DNA from 3 places in the Microbacterium sp. ZW CA_36 genome. Region 2 is predicted to be linked to each of the others. Evidence: predicted binding sites of a transcription regulator. Region 2 holds the regulator's gene; each other region holds the start of a gene.
The links. The regulator HspR, encoded in region 2, represses chaperone genes until heat shock. The targets are predictions, from matches to a motif close to AAGTTGAGTCNNNNNGACTCAACTT.

Region 1 (3,244 bases), on a different contig from region 2:
CCGGCGACGAACACCAGCGCCGGCAGGAACGGGGCCGCGAAGGCCGAGCCGACCAGGTACATGCCGCCCAGGAGCAGGATGAGGTAAAGGACGAAGAGCATCGCGGACCCTCTCTCGAACCGCCTCCGTCGCGTGCGCGCGGGGCTGGTACCTGCCTATCGCAACGCCGCACGATTCACCAGAGGCAACGGTGCGCCGTCGGCGTCGCACGGCAGTCATCACACTGCATGCGCTGGCCGCCCGAGTCGAGGCATCCTGCCTCTCACGACTCGGTAACGGCGTGCAGTTCGCATCGACTGCGGCGTTAGCCTGGTGGCGATGAGCGCCTATGTCTCGGCGTTCGAGCTGTTCTCCATCGGCGTAGGACCCTCGAGCTCCCACACGGTCGGCCCCATGCGGGCCGCCCATGACTTCGTCGTCCGCCTGCGCGAGGCCGGCGTGCTGCCGCAGGTCGGCCGGGTGACCTGCACGCTGTACGGCTCGCTCGGTGCGACCGGCATCGGCCACGGGACACCCGACGCGGTCGTCGCCGGGCTGCGGGGACTCGAACCCGAGACGGTGGATCCGGATGCCGTGCGCTCGGCGTGGGGCGCCTGGCCCAACGGGCAGCCGCTCGAGCTCGCCGGCATCCAGCCCGTGCGCTTCGAACGCGGCGACGTCGTGTTCGCACCGCGCACGCGGCTGCCCGGTCACCCGAATGCCATGACGCTCGAAGCGTGGACCTCGGCCGACGACGGGCCGGCGCGCGCGGTGGCCGCGGCGGGCGTGCGCGAGACCGGATCGTCGTCGGTGACGGCTGTCGCTCCCGCCACGGATGCCGGACTCCTCGTCCGCGAGACCTACTACTCCGTCGGCGGCGGGTTCATCCGTCGTGAGGGCGATCCGCCGACGAGCGCGGGGCCCGCGGGCTCGGGTGCGGGCGTGTTCCCCCTGGACTTCGCGAGCGCCGAGGAGCTGCTGGCGCTGTGCGATGAGCGCGGCATCACGATCGCCGAGGCGGCACGCCTCAACGAGGAGGCCCGGCGACCCGACGAGGAGATCGCCGCGGGCCTGGATGCCATCTGGGATGCGATGGCCGCCTGCGTCGAGGCGGGCCTCGGAACCGGCGGCGTGCTGCCGGGGATGCTGGGTGTCAAGCGACGTGCGGCGTCGATCCGCGAGCAGCTCGAGGCTGCCGAGGCCGACGGCCGTCGTGAGCTGCCGGGGGAGTGGCTGGGCGCCTTCGCGCTCGCCGTCAACGAAGAGAACGCGGCGGGTGGAAGGGTCGTCACGGCGCCCACGAACGGCGCCGCCGGCATCGTGCCCGCGGTGGCGATGTACTGGTGGCGCTTCCTCGCCGATTCCGGGCTCGGCGCGGGCAACGCGGTCACCCCGTACGGAAAGCTCGTGGGCAGCGCCCTGCTCGGGTATCCCGGCCAGGCCCCTGACTCTCCCGAGCCGGCGCAGTGGAGCGAGGAGCAGAGGGCTGAGGCGAACCGTCGCCGCGGCATCCGTCGGTTCCTCCTCACCGCCACCGCGCTGGGTTCGCTGTTCAAGGCCAACGCCTCGATCTCGGGTGCAGAGGGCGGCTGTCAGGCCGAGGTGGGATCGGCCTGCGCGATGGCGGCCGGTGGGCTGACGGCCGTCATGGGTGGAACCAACCGGCAGATCGAGAACGCGGCCGAGATCGCGATGGAGCACCACCTCGGTCTGACGTGCGACCCTGTCGGCGGTCTCGTGCAGATCCCCTGCATCGAGCGCAACGCCATCGCCGCGTCGACGGCCGTGACGGCGGCGCGTCTCGCGCTGCGCGGTGACGGCTCGCACTACGTCTCGCTCGACGCCGTCGTCGAGACCATGCGGCAGACGGGCATCGACATGTCGCACAAGTACAAGGAGACGAGCGAGGGCGGCCTCGCGGTCAACGTCATCGAGTGCTGACGAACTGTCTGGGCGCGTTTCGTCTCGCTTCGCTCGCTCGACGACCGGTCGTTGAGCGAGCTTGCGAGTCGAAACGCAGAGACGAAACGCGTCCGTGTTCGTTCACGGCGAACGCGGACCCACCTAGCACTCGCATGGTGAGAGTGCTAATCTGAACGTAGTTGAGCCAAGTGGGCTCAACTTCTGGACAGAGAGGAGATTCTCATGGCAACCTACGACCCGTTCCGTGACCTCGACCGTCTTGCGTCGAGTCTCTTCGACACGCGCCGCGGTCCGCGCCGCATGCCGATGGACCTCTACCGCGACGGCGACCACTACGTCCTGACCGCCGACCTGCCGGGCATCGACCCGGGCTCGGTCGACATCGATGTCGACGGCCAGCTGCTGACGATCCGCGCCGAGCGCACGCTCACCAGCGGCGACGACGTCAAGTGGATCACCCGCGAGCGCGAGGCGGCGAGCTTCCTGCGCCAGCTCAACCTCGGCCAGGGCATCGACACCGAGCGCATCTCGGCCAGCTATGACAACGGCGTGCTGAGCGTGACGATCCCGGTGAGCGAGAAGGCCAAGCCGCGCAAGATCGAGGTGACGTCCGAGGGTGGCACGCCGACGATCCAGGCGCACGAGTCCAACGACGCGCCGCAGCCGATCGAGCAGTAAGCGCTCTGACAGTGGATGCCTCGTCCCGGCCGGGACGAGGCATCCGTTGTTCCCGGCGCCTACGTTCGCGCCGCGCCCGTGAAGTGGCGGCGGCATCGCGCCTGGTACGACTCGATGCCTCCCACCTGGTCGCTCGTCGGAGTGAGCGGATCGCCGGCGCCGCCGGCCGACAGTCGCTGATGGAACGCCGCGTCCTCACCGCACACCGCGCACACCGCCGTGAGCTTCAGGACGTCCTCTGCGATCGCCATGAGCGCCGGCAGCGGCTCGAACGGCCGGCCGTCGAAGGTGACGCAGAGGCCCGAGACGACGACGTCGACGCCTTCCGTCACCAGCGCATTCACGGCGTCGATGAGGTCCGGCCCGAAGAACTGCGCCTCGTCGATCGCGACCATGTCGAGCGCGCGGCCCTCGACCGAGGCGACGAGCGCTTCGACGTCGGGCACCGAGCGTGACGGCACGCTGAGCCCGGAGTGGGAGCTGACCTGCCCCTCGCCGCGACGATCGTCGAGGGCGTGGCTCACGACATCGACCGACAGGCCGGCGATGCGGGCGCGGCGGACGCGACGCATGAGCTCCTCGGACTTGCCGGCGAACATGGGACCTGCGACGACCTGCAGCCTCGCCTGAGTGCGCGTGTGCATGGCGCCCAGACTACGTCCGA
Region 2 (3,244 bases):
CTCATGTCATGATCAGGCCCGGCGATGAACCCGTCGATCGAACAGGTGAATCCCCACGCGACCTTGCCCATGTCTGAACCTCACGATGTCGGCAGCGAGAACTCTCGCCGTGCGGATGTCGACCAGCCTCCTGCAGAACCCTAGCGAGCCGGCCGACATCTCGCGTCGGAGGGAGGATTCCGCACGGGGTGTGCTGCTCCCTCGGTGCCTCCCCACCGCAGCGAAGCGACCAGACTGATTGACTGGACGGATGGCTCACCATCCCGCTGCCGATGCCGATCCCGATGCTGATGCCGAGGTGGCCGTGCGCGCCGCGTCGGCCGGTGCCGCCGTCGCGCGAGCGCGCTACAACACCGGAAGCCGGCGTACGGCCGATCGAGGTCTCGACTTCACGACGGAAGCCGACGTCGAGACGGAGCGCGCGATCCGTGACGTGCTCGCCGAGCTGCGGCCGGGCGACGCGATCGTGGGCGAGGAACTCGGATCCAGCGGCGACGGGCGCCGCCGGTGGCTGGTCGATCCGATCTGCGGCACGCTCAACTTCGCTGCCGGCATGCCCCTGTTCGCCGTGAACGTCGCACTGGACATCGATGACGTCACCACCGCCGCCGCGGTCGCCGATCCCGCAGCCGGCGACGTGTTCTGGACGGACGGCGTGGCTGCCTGGCATCGCACTGCGGCGATCGAGGCCGAAACCGGCGCCGACCGCCGCCTGCAACCGGCTTCGTCGTCCCGGCTGGTCACCGTGAACCTGGAGTCCAGCTTTCCTGATGACAGCGGCACCCGCCTGCTGTCGGACGAGGTCTTCCGCGCGCGGTTCAGCCCCCGCTTCCTATCGACCACGCTGGCTCTCGCGTGGGTCGCCACCGGCCAGCAGGCCGGCTACATCACCGGGGGCGATCTGCGCGGCAGCGTCCACTGGACGGCCGGGATCGCGCTGTGCCGTGCGGCGGGCGCGGTCATCACCAACCTCGCCGGCGACGAGCTGCACACCGGCGACCACGGCCTGGTGGCTGCCGCGGATGCCGAGACGCACGCCTTCCTGCTCGACCGACTTCACACAGCGGACGGCGAGGCGGCGTAGCGCGTCAGTCGCCTGCGGACTGCTCGCGGTCCTCGGCGGCCGGCGCGATCGGCGTGCGGGGTCGCCACACGACGACCTCGGTCGCCCGCCGCATGCGGGTGCCGTGGCGCAGGGTCACGACGTTGCCGGTGGAACCGGCGGCGAACACCCGGGCGCCGGGGCGCTTCTCGAGCTCCGCTCGCATGCGGTCCTCGAGGTCTCGCACGCGCCCGTGCAGCTCCTGCACGCGGTTCTCGAGCTCGAGGATCCGCACGATGGCGGGCAGTCCGATGCCGTCCGCCGACATGCGCGCCACCTCGCGCAGCTGCTCGACGTGCCGTAGCGAGTAGCGACGCGAACCGCCCTGGGTGCGGGCGGGCACGACGAGTCCCAGCCGGTCGTACTGGCGGAGGGTCTGCGGGTGCATGCCCGACAGCTCGGCGGCGACGGCGATCGCGAAGATCGGGGCATCCTCGTCGATGTCGTGCGGTTCAGCCATGCCCCTCACCTCCTTCTCACACACCCGGTCGTTGAGCGAGCGACGAACGTGGCCGCTCAACGACCGACTTCATCATGATTTCAGCCCTGCGCCTTCGCCATGAGGTCGGCGCGCGGGTTCTCCTTGGGCTCGAGGCTCTGGAAGCGCTCGAGCGCCTCGCGGGCGGCGTCGTCGAGGTGCGAGGGCACCGCGACCTGCACCTCGGCGAGGAGATCGCCGGTGCCCTTGGCGGTCTCGACGCCCCTCCCCTTGACGCGCAGCACGCGGCCGGACGGCGTGCCCGGCGCGACGCGCAGCCGCACCGGGTCGCCTCCGAGCGTGGGCACCTCGATGGTGGCGCCGAGCGCCGCCTCGGTGAACGTGACCGGCACGGTGACGCGCAGGTTGAGCCCGTCGCGGGTGAACACCGGATGCGGGCGCACCGCGACCTGCACGACGATGTCGCCGTTCTCTCCGCCGTCGGGCGACGGGCGGCCGCGCCCGCGCAGACGGATCTTCTGCCCGTCCGACACCCCGGCAGGGATCTTCACCTTGAACGGCTTGCCGTCCTCACCCTGCAGCGAGATGGTCTCGCCCTTGGTCGCCGTGACGAAGTCGATCGTCGTGCGCGCCGTGACGTCGGCCCCGCGGGTCGGGCCGCCGTAGCCGCGGAAACCACCGGTCGACTGCCCGAACCGGCCCGTGCCGAAGCCCGCACCCTGCTGCTGGTTGAACATCGCGAAGATGTCGTCGAAGTCCTCGGCGTTCTGGTACCGCGCGCCGCGGCCCTGATTGAACATCGAGAAGACGTCCTCGAAGCCGCCTGCTCCACCCTGGCCGCCCGCGGTGAAGCGGGCGCCCGAGCCCATCGCGCGGATCTGGTCGTACTCCTTGCGCTGCTCCGCATCGGAGAGCACCGAGTACGCCTCGCTGACCTCCTTGAACTTCGCTTCGGCGGCAGCGTCACCCTGATTGGAGTCGGGGTGGTACTTCCGTGCGAGCTTGCGGTACGTCTTCTTGAGGTCAGCCTCGCTGACGTCCTTCGAGACGCCGAGCACCGAGTAGAAGTCCTTGTCGAACCAGTCCTGACTGGCCATGGTGCTCCTTCGGGCTAGTCGGCAGGAACCGCGACGACGACCTTCGCCGGACGCAGCTCCACCGAGCCGAGGCGGTAGCCGATCTCGACGACCTCGAGGATCGTGGTCTCGGTCGCGCCGGGCGTCGGCACCTGGAAGATCGCCTCGTGGTGCTGCGGATCGAAGACCTCTCCGGCTGCGCCGTAGGTGGTCAGTCCCATGCGCTCGGCGACGCCGCGCAGCTTCACGGCGATCGCGGCGAACGGCGAGCCCTCTTCGAGGTCCCCGTGCTTCTCGGCGCGGTCGAGGTCGTCGAGCACCGGCAGCAGGCCCTTCGCGACCGCGCCCTGGGCACGCTCGATCTCGACCTCGCGCTGCTCCTCGGTGCGACGGCGATAGTTGGCGTACTCCGCCTGCAGTCGCTTGAGGTCGTTCAGCAGCGCGGACTCGAGGTCGGCCAGCACGGCGTCCTCGGCCGCGGCATCGGCGTTCTGCGCCGACCCGAGGATGTCGTCCACCGTCAGCTCGTCGCCCTCGTCCGGCTCTTCTCCGTCCTGCGGGACGGGGCCGGAGGCCTGTGCCTCCGACCCCTCCTCGTCAGGACGGACCTCTTCCTCGTCGCCGGCT
Region 3 (3,244 bases), on a different contig from region 2:
GAGGCGCAGACGCAGCCGCGCACCGGCCTGATCGATGAGGTCGATGGCCTTGTCGGGCAGCACCCGCTCGGTGAGGTAGCGATCGCTGAGCTCGACGGCGGCGCGGAGGGCCTCGTCGGTGTACGCGATACCGTGGTGCTCCTCGTACGCGGGCTTCAGGCCCCGCAGGATGAGCACGGCGTCCTCGACGGACGGCTCGCCCACGCGCACCGGCTGAAAGCGGCGCTCGAGCGCAGGGTCCTTCTCGATGACGCGGTACTCCTTGAGCGTCGTCGCACCCACGAGGTGCAGCTCGCCGCGGGCGAGGCGGGGCTTCAGGATGTTACCGGCGTCCATGCCGCCGTCGCCGGCGCCGCCGGCGCCGACCACGGTGTGCACCTCGTCGATGAAGACGATCAGCTCGCCCTTGTGGGCGGCGATCTCGTCCATCGTCTTCGTGAGGCGCTCCTCGAAGTCGCCGCGGTAGCGTGTTCCGGCCAGCATCGCGGGAAGGTCGAGCGCGACGACCCGCTTGCCGAGCAGCTGCTCGGGCACGCCCCCGTCCACGATCGCCTGCGCGAGTCCCTCGACGATCGCGGTCTTGCCGACGCCGGCCTCGCCGACCAGCACCGGGTTGTTCTTGGTGCGGCGGCTGAGGATCTCGATGGTCTGCTCGATCTCGTCGGCGCGCCCGATGACCGGGTCGAGGTCACCGGCGACCGCGCGGGCGGTGAGGTCGGTGCCGTAGGTGTCGAGCAGGGGGGTGTCGGATGCCGCGGCATCCGTTCCCGCCTCCGCCGCGGCGGCCTCGCCCGGCGTCACCGTCTCGCGGGCGCCCTGCATCAGCGCCTCAGCGGTCACACCGGCGCGTGCCAGCACCTGGCCGGCGGGCGTGTCCTGCGCGAGCACGAGCGCGAAGAAGAGGTGCTCGGGGTCCACGTACGTCGAGCCCGACGAACGGGCGACCTGGAAGGCGTGGAACAGCGCACGCTGCACGGACGCCGTGACCACGGCGCCGTCGACGTCCGCCGCGACGGAGGCTGCGGGCAGCCGCTCCTCGGTCGCGCGCGAGATCTCGTCGGGGTCGGCGCCGACGCGGCGCACCGCGTCACGGGCCGGGGCCTCGGCGACGAGGATCCGCAGGACGTGCAGGGCGTCGAGTTCCTGCTGGCCGCGGTCCAGCGCGTACTTGCCGGCACGCTGGAGCAGTTCCTGGGTGCGAGCGCCGAGGTAGCGGCTCAGGTCGATCGACCGCTCGGCACGCGCGCGCTCCCCCGCGAGGTAGCGTGCCAGGAACTCGTCGAACGAGCTCCCGTCGTCGCCGGCCTGGGGCGTGAAGTCTTCGGGCATTCCGTCTCTCCTGAAACTTGAGTGATCGAGCATCAAGTTTTGAACTTGATACACGCATTGTCAAGTTCAACGGCACCTGCGCGCGAGTATTCCCTCCTGTTTCGGACATGACTCCGGCCGGAGCCCGTACCGGCGTCGGTGGTGCGGCGTAGCCTCATCAGCCGGGGGGAAACCCGTCTCAGAGGAGAGAACCATGGACTGGAAGATCGAGCTCATCTTCGTGCCCGTCACCGACGTCGACAGGGCGAAGGAGTTCTACGAGCGGATCGGATTCCACGCCGACCACGACCAGGTCCCCTTCGAGGGTCTCCGCTTCGTGCAGATGACGCCGCCCGGGTCGGCCTGCTCCATCGCGTTCGGCACCGGCCTCGGCAACGATCTCGAGCCGGGCCGCCAGAACACGATCCAGGTCGTCGTCCCCGATGCGGACGAGGCCCTGGCGCACCTGCGCGGCCTCGACGTGGAGGCACGAGGCGTCGACGAGCAGGGGTGGGGCCGGTTCGTGCAGTTCGACGACCCGGACGGCAACACCTGGACGCTGCAGCAGCTCCCGCCGCGCGACTGAGCCATCCGCCGCCCGAGCGCCGGCTGCGTCAGTCGCGACCTCCGGGCGGACCGACGATCAGCAGCACCACGAAGAGCGCGACGACGGCGACGGCGATCAAGGAGGCGAGCACCCAGGGGCGCCGCAGGAACCACCGCATGAGGCGGTCGTACCAGGCACCGTCGCGCGGGTCGTCGGACGGCTCGAGCCGCCACGATCCCGCCAGCCGGCCGGTGCGCTGCAGCCACAGCTCTGCCGGGATCGTGGCGTAGGGGATGACGGCGCTGAGGAGCGCGATCACGGTCGGCCATGCGCGCCACCGGTTGTTCAGTGCGACGAGGATCGCCGTTGCGCCGTACGACAGGAAGACGAAGCCGTGGATGCCGCCGCCGATCGTGACGCCGAGCGCCCAGCCGGTGGTGGCGCGGAGGAGGAGGCCGACGATGAGCAGGGTCCACGAGATCGCCTCGGCGATCGCGAGCGCGCGGAAGAGGGTGTGAGGAGTTCGGAACACACCTTCAGCCTAACTGAAAGATCTTCAGTGAACCTGAAGGTTCACCCGTCCGATGGTCCTGCCTCCGCACCGAAAGGCTGCTCGTGCAGCCCTTCCAGGGCTGTCGCGAGGGCGGGGGCGCCCTCGCCGAGCGCGCCGTCGAGCGCCGTGAGCCGCTGCTGCGCCGACTCCAGCACGTCGCTCCCCCGCGCGGTGACCCGCAGGTCGGACGCCGAACCCGCGTGCTTCGTCGCATCGGCGACGAGTCCGTCGGCGACGAGCGTCTGCACGGCGGTGTGCGCGGACTGCACCGTGATCTGCGATCGACGGGCGAGCTCGCTGAACGAGATGCCCGGCGTCGCCTCGATGTGCGCGAGCAGCGCGTACTTGCGCGTCGTGAGGCCCAGGTCGCGCAGTTCTGCCCCCAGGCGCGCATCCCACACGGCGGCCACAGTCAGCAGCGAGATGACGGGACTGAACGCACGGTCTGGCACCGTTGAATGTTAGCCCTGCTGTCGCGCGACGGGGCGCATTCGCCGACCGCGCGAACGAGGCGAGGCCCGCTACCGTGGGTACGGTGACGTTCTCGCTCGACGGACTGCGCCGATGGCCCGACGTCGAGGCACCGGGCCTCGTGGCGACGGATGCCGCGGACCGGCTGCTCCTCGATGAATCGGCGTCCGCCCGGGCCGGCCTCGGTGACGGCGACCTCGCGGTGATCGGTGACGGCTACGGCGCGCTCACCCTGGCCGCGGCGGCGGACGGCGGGCGCGGCATCCGTGTCCACCAGGACCCGCTCACCGGCGAGCGGGCCCTCGCTGCGAACGCCGAGCGATTCGGGTTCGGCGGCACCTTCGCATCGCTGTCGCTCTCGCCCA

Region 1: ACI3KX_RS18195 (Hsp20/alpha crystallin family protein) is a predicted target of HspR. The motif match lies at 2,079-2,103, and genes of this name have one in related genera.
Region 3: ACI3KX_RS00080 (ATP-dependent Clp protease ATP-binding subunit) is a predicted target of HspR. The motif match lies at 1,344-1,368, and genes of this name have one in related genera.

The regions. Positions count from the first base shown of each region.
Region 1 is NZ_JBJDRL010000060.1:15,742-18,985, forward strand. Features, by position in the region: gene ACI3KX_RS18185 (hypothetical protein) at 1-101, opposite strand, end outside; gene ACI3KX_RS18190 (L-serine ammonia-lyase, iron-sulfur-dependent, subunit alpha) at 319-1,920, shown strand; gene ACI3KX_RS18195 (Hsp20/alpha crystallin family protein) at 2,125-2,580, shown strand; gene ACI3KX_RS18200 (thymidine kinase) at 2,640-3,224, opposite strand.
Region 2 is NZ_JBJDRL010000058.1:9,562-12,805, forward strand. Features, by position in the region: gene ACI3KX_RS17930 (dihydrofolate reductase family protein) at 1-71, opposite strand, end outside; gene ACI3KX_RS17935 (inositol monophosphatase family protein) at 251-1,084, shown strand; gene ACI3KX_RS17940 (heat shock protein transcriptional repressor HspR) at 1,089-1,562, opposite strand; gene ACI3KX_RS17945 (DnaJ C-terminal domain-containing protein) at 1,643-2,638, opposite strand; gene ACI3KX_RS17950 (nucleotide exchange factor GrpE) at 2,653-3,244, opposite strand, start outside.
Region 3 is NZ_JBJDRL010000001.1:17,199-20,442, forward strand. Features, by position in the region: gene ACI3KX_RS00080 (ATP-dependent Clp protease ATP-binding subunit) at 1-1,329, opposite strand, end outside; gene ACI3KX_RS00085 (GNAT family N-acetyltransferase) at 1,523-1,894, shown strand; gene ACI3KX_RS00090 (DUF3817 domain-containing protein) at 1,923-2,387, opposite strand; gene ACI3KX_RS00095 (MarR family winged helix-turn-helix transcriptional regulator) at 2,429-2,860, opposite strand; gene ACI3KX_RS00100 (class I SAM-dependent methyltransferase) at 2,944-3,244, shown strand, end outside.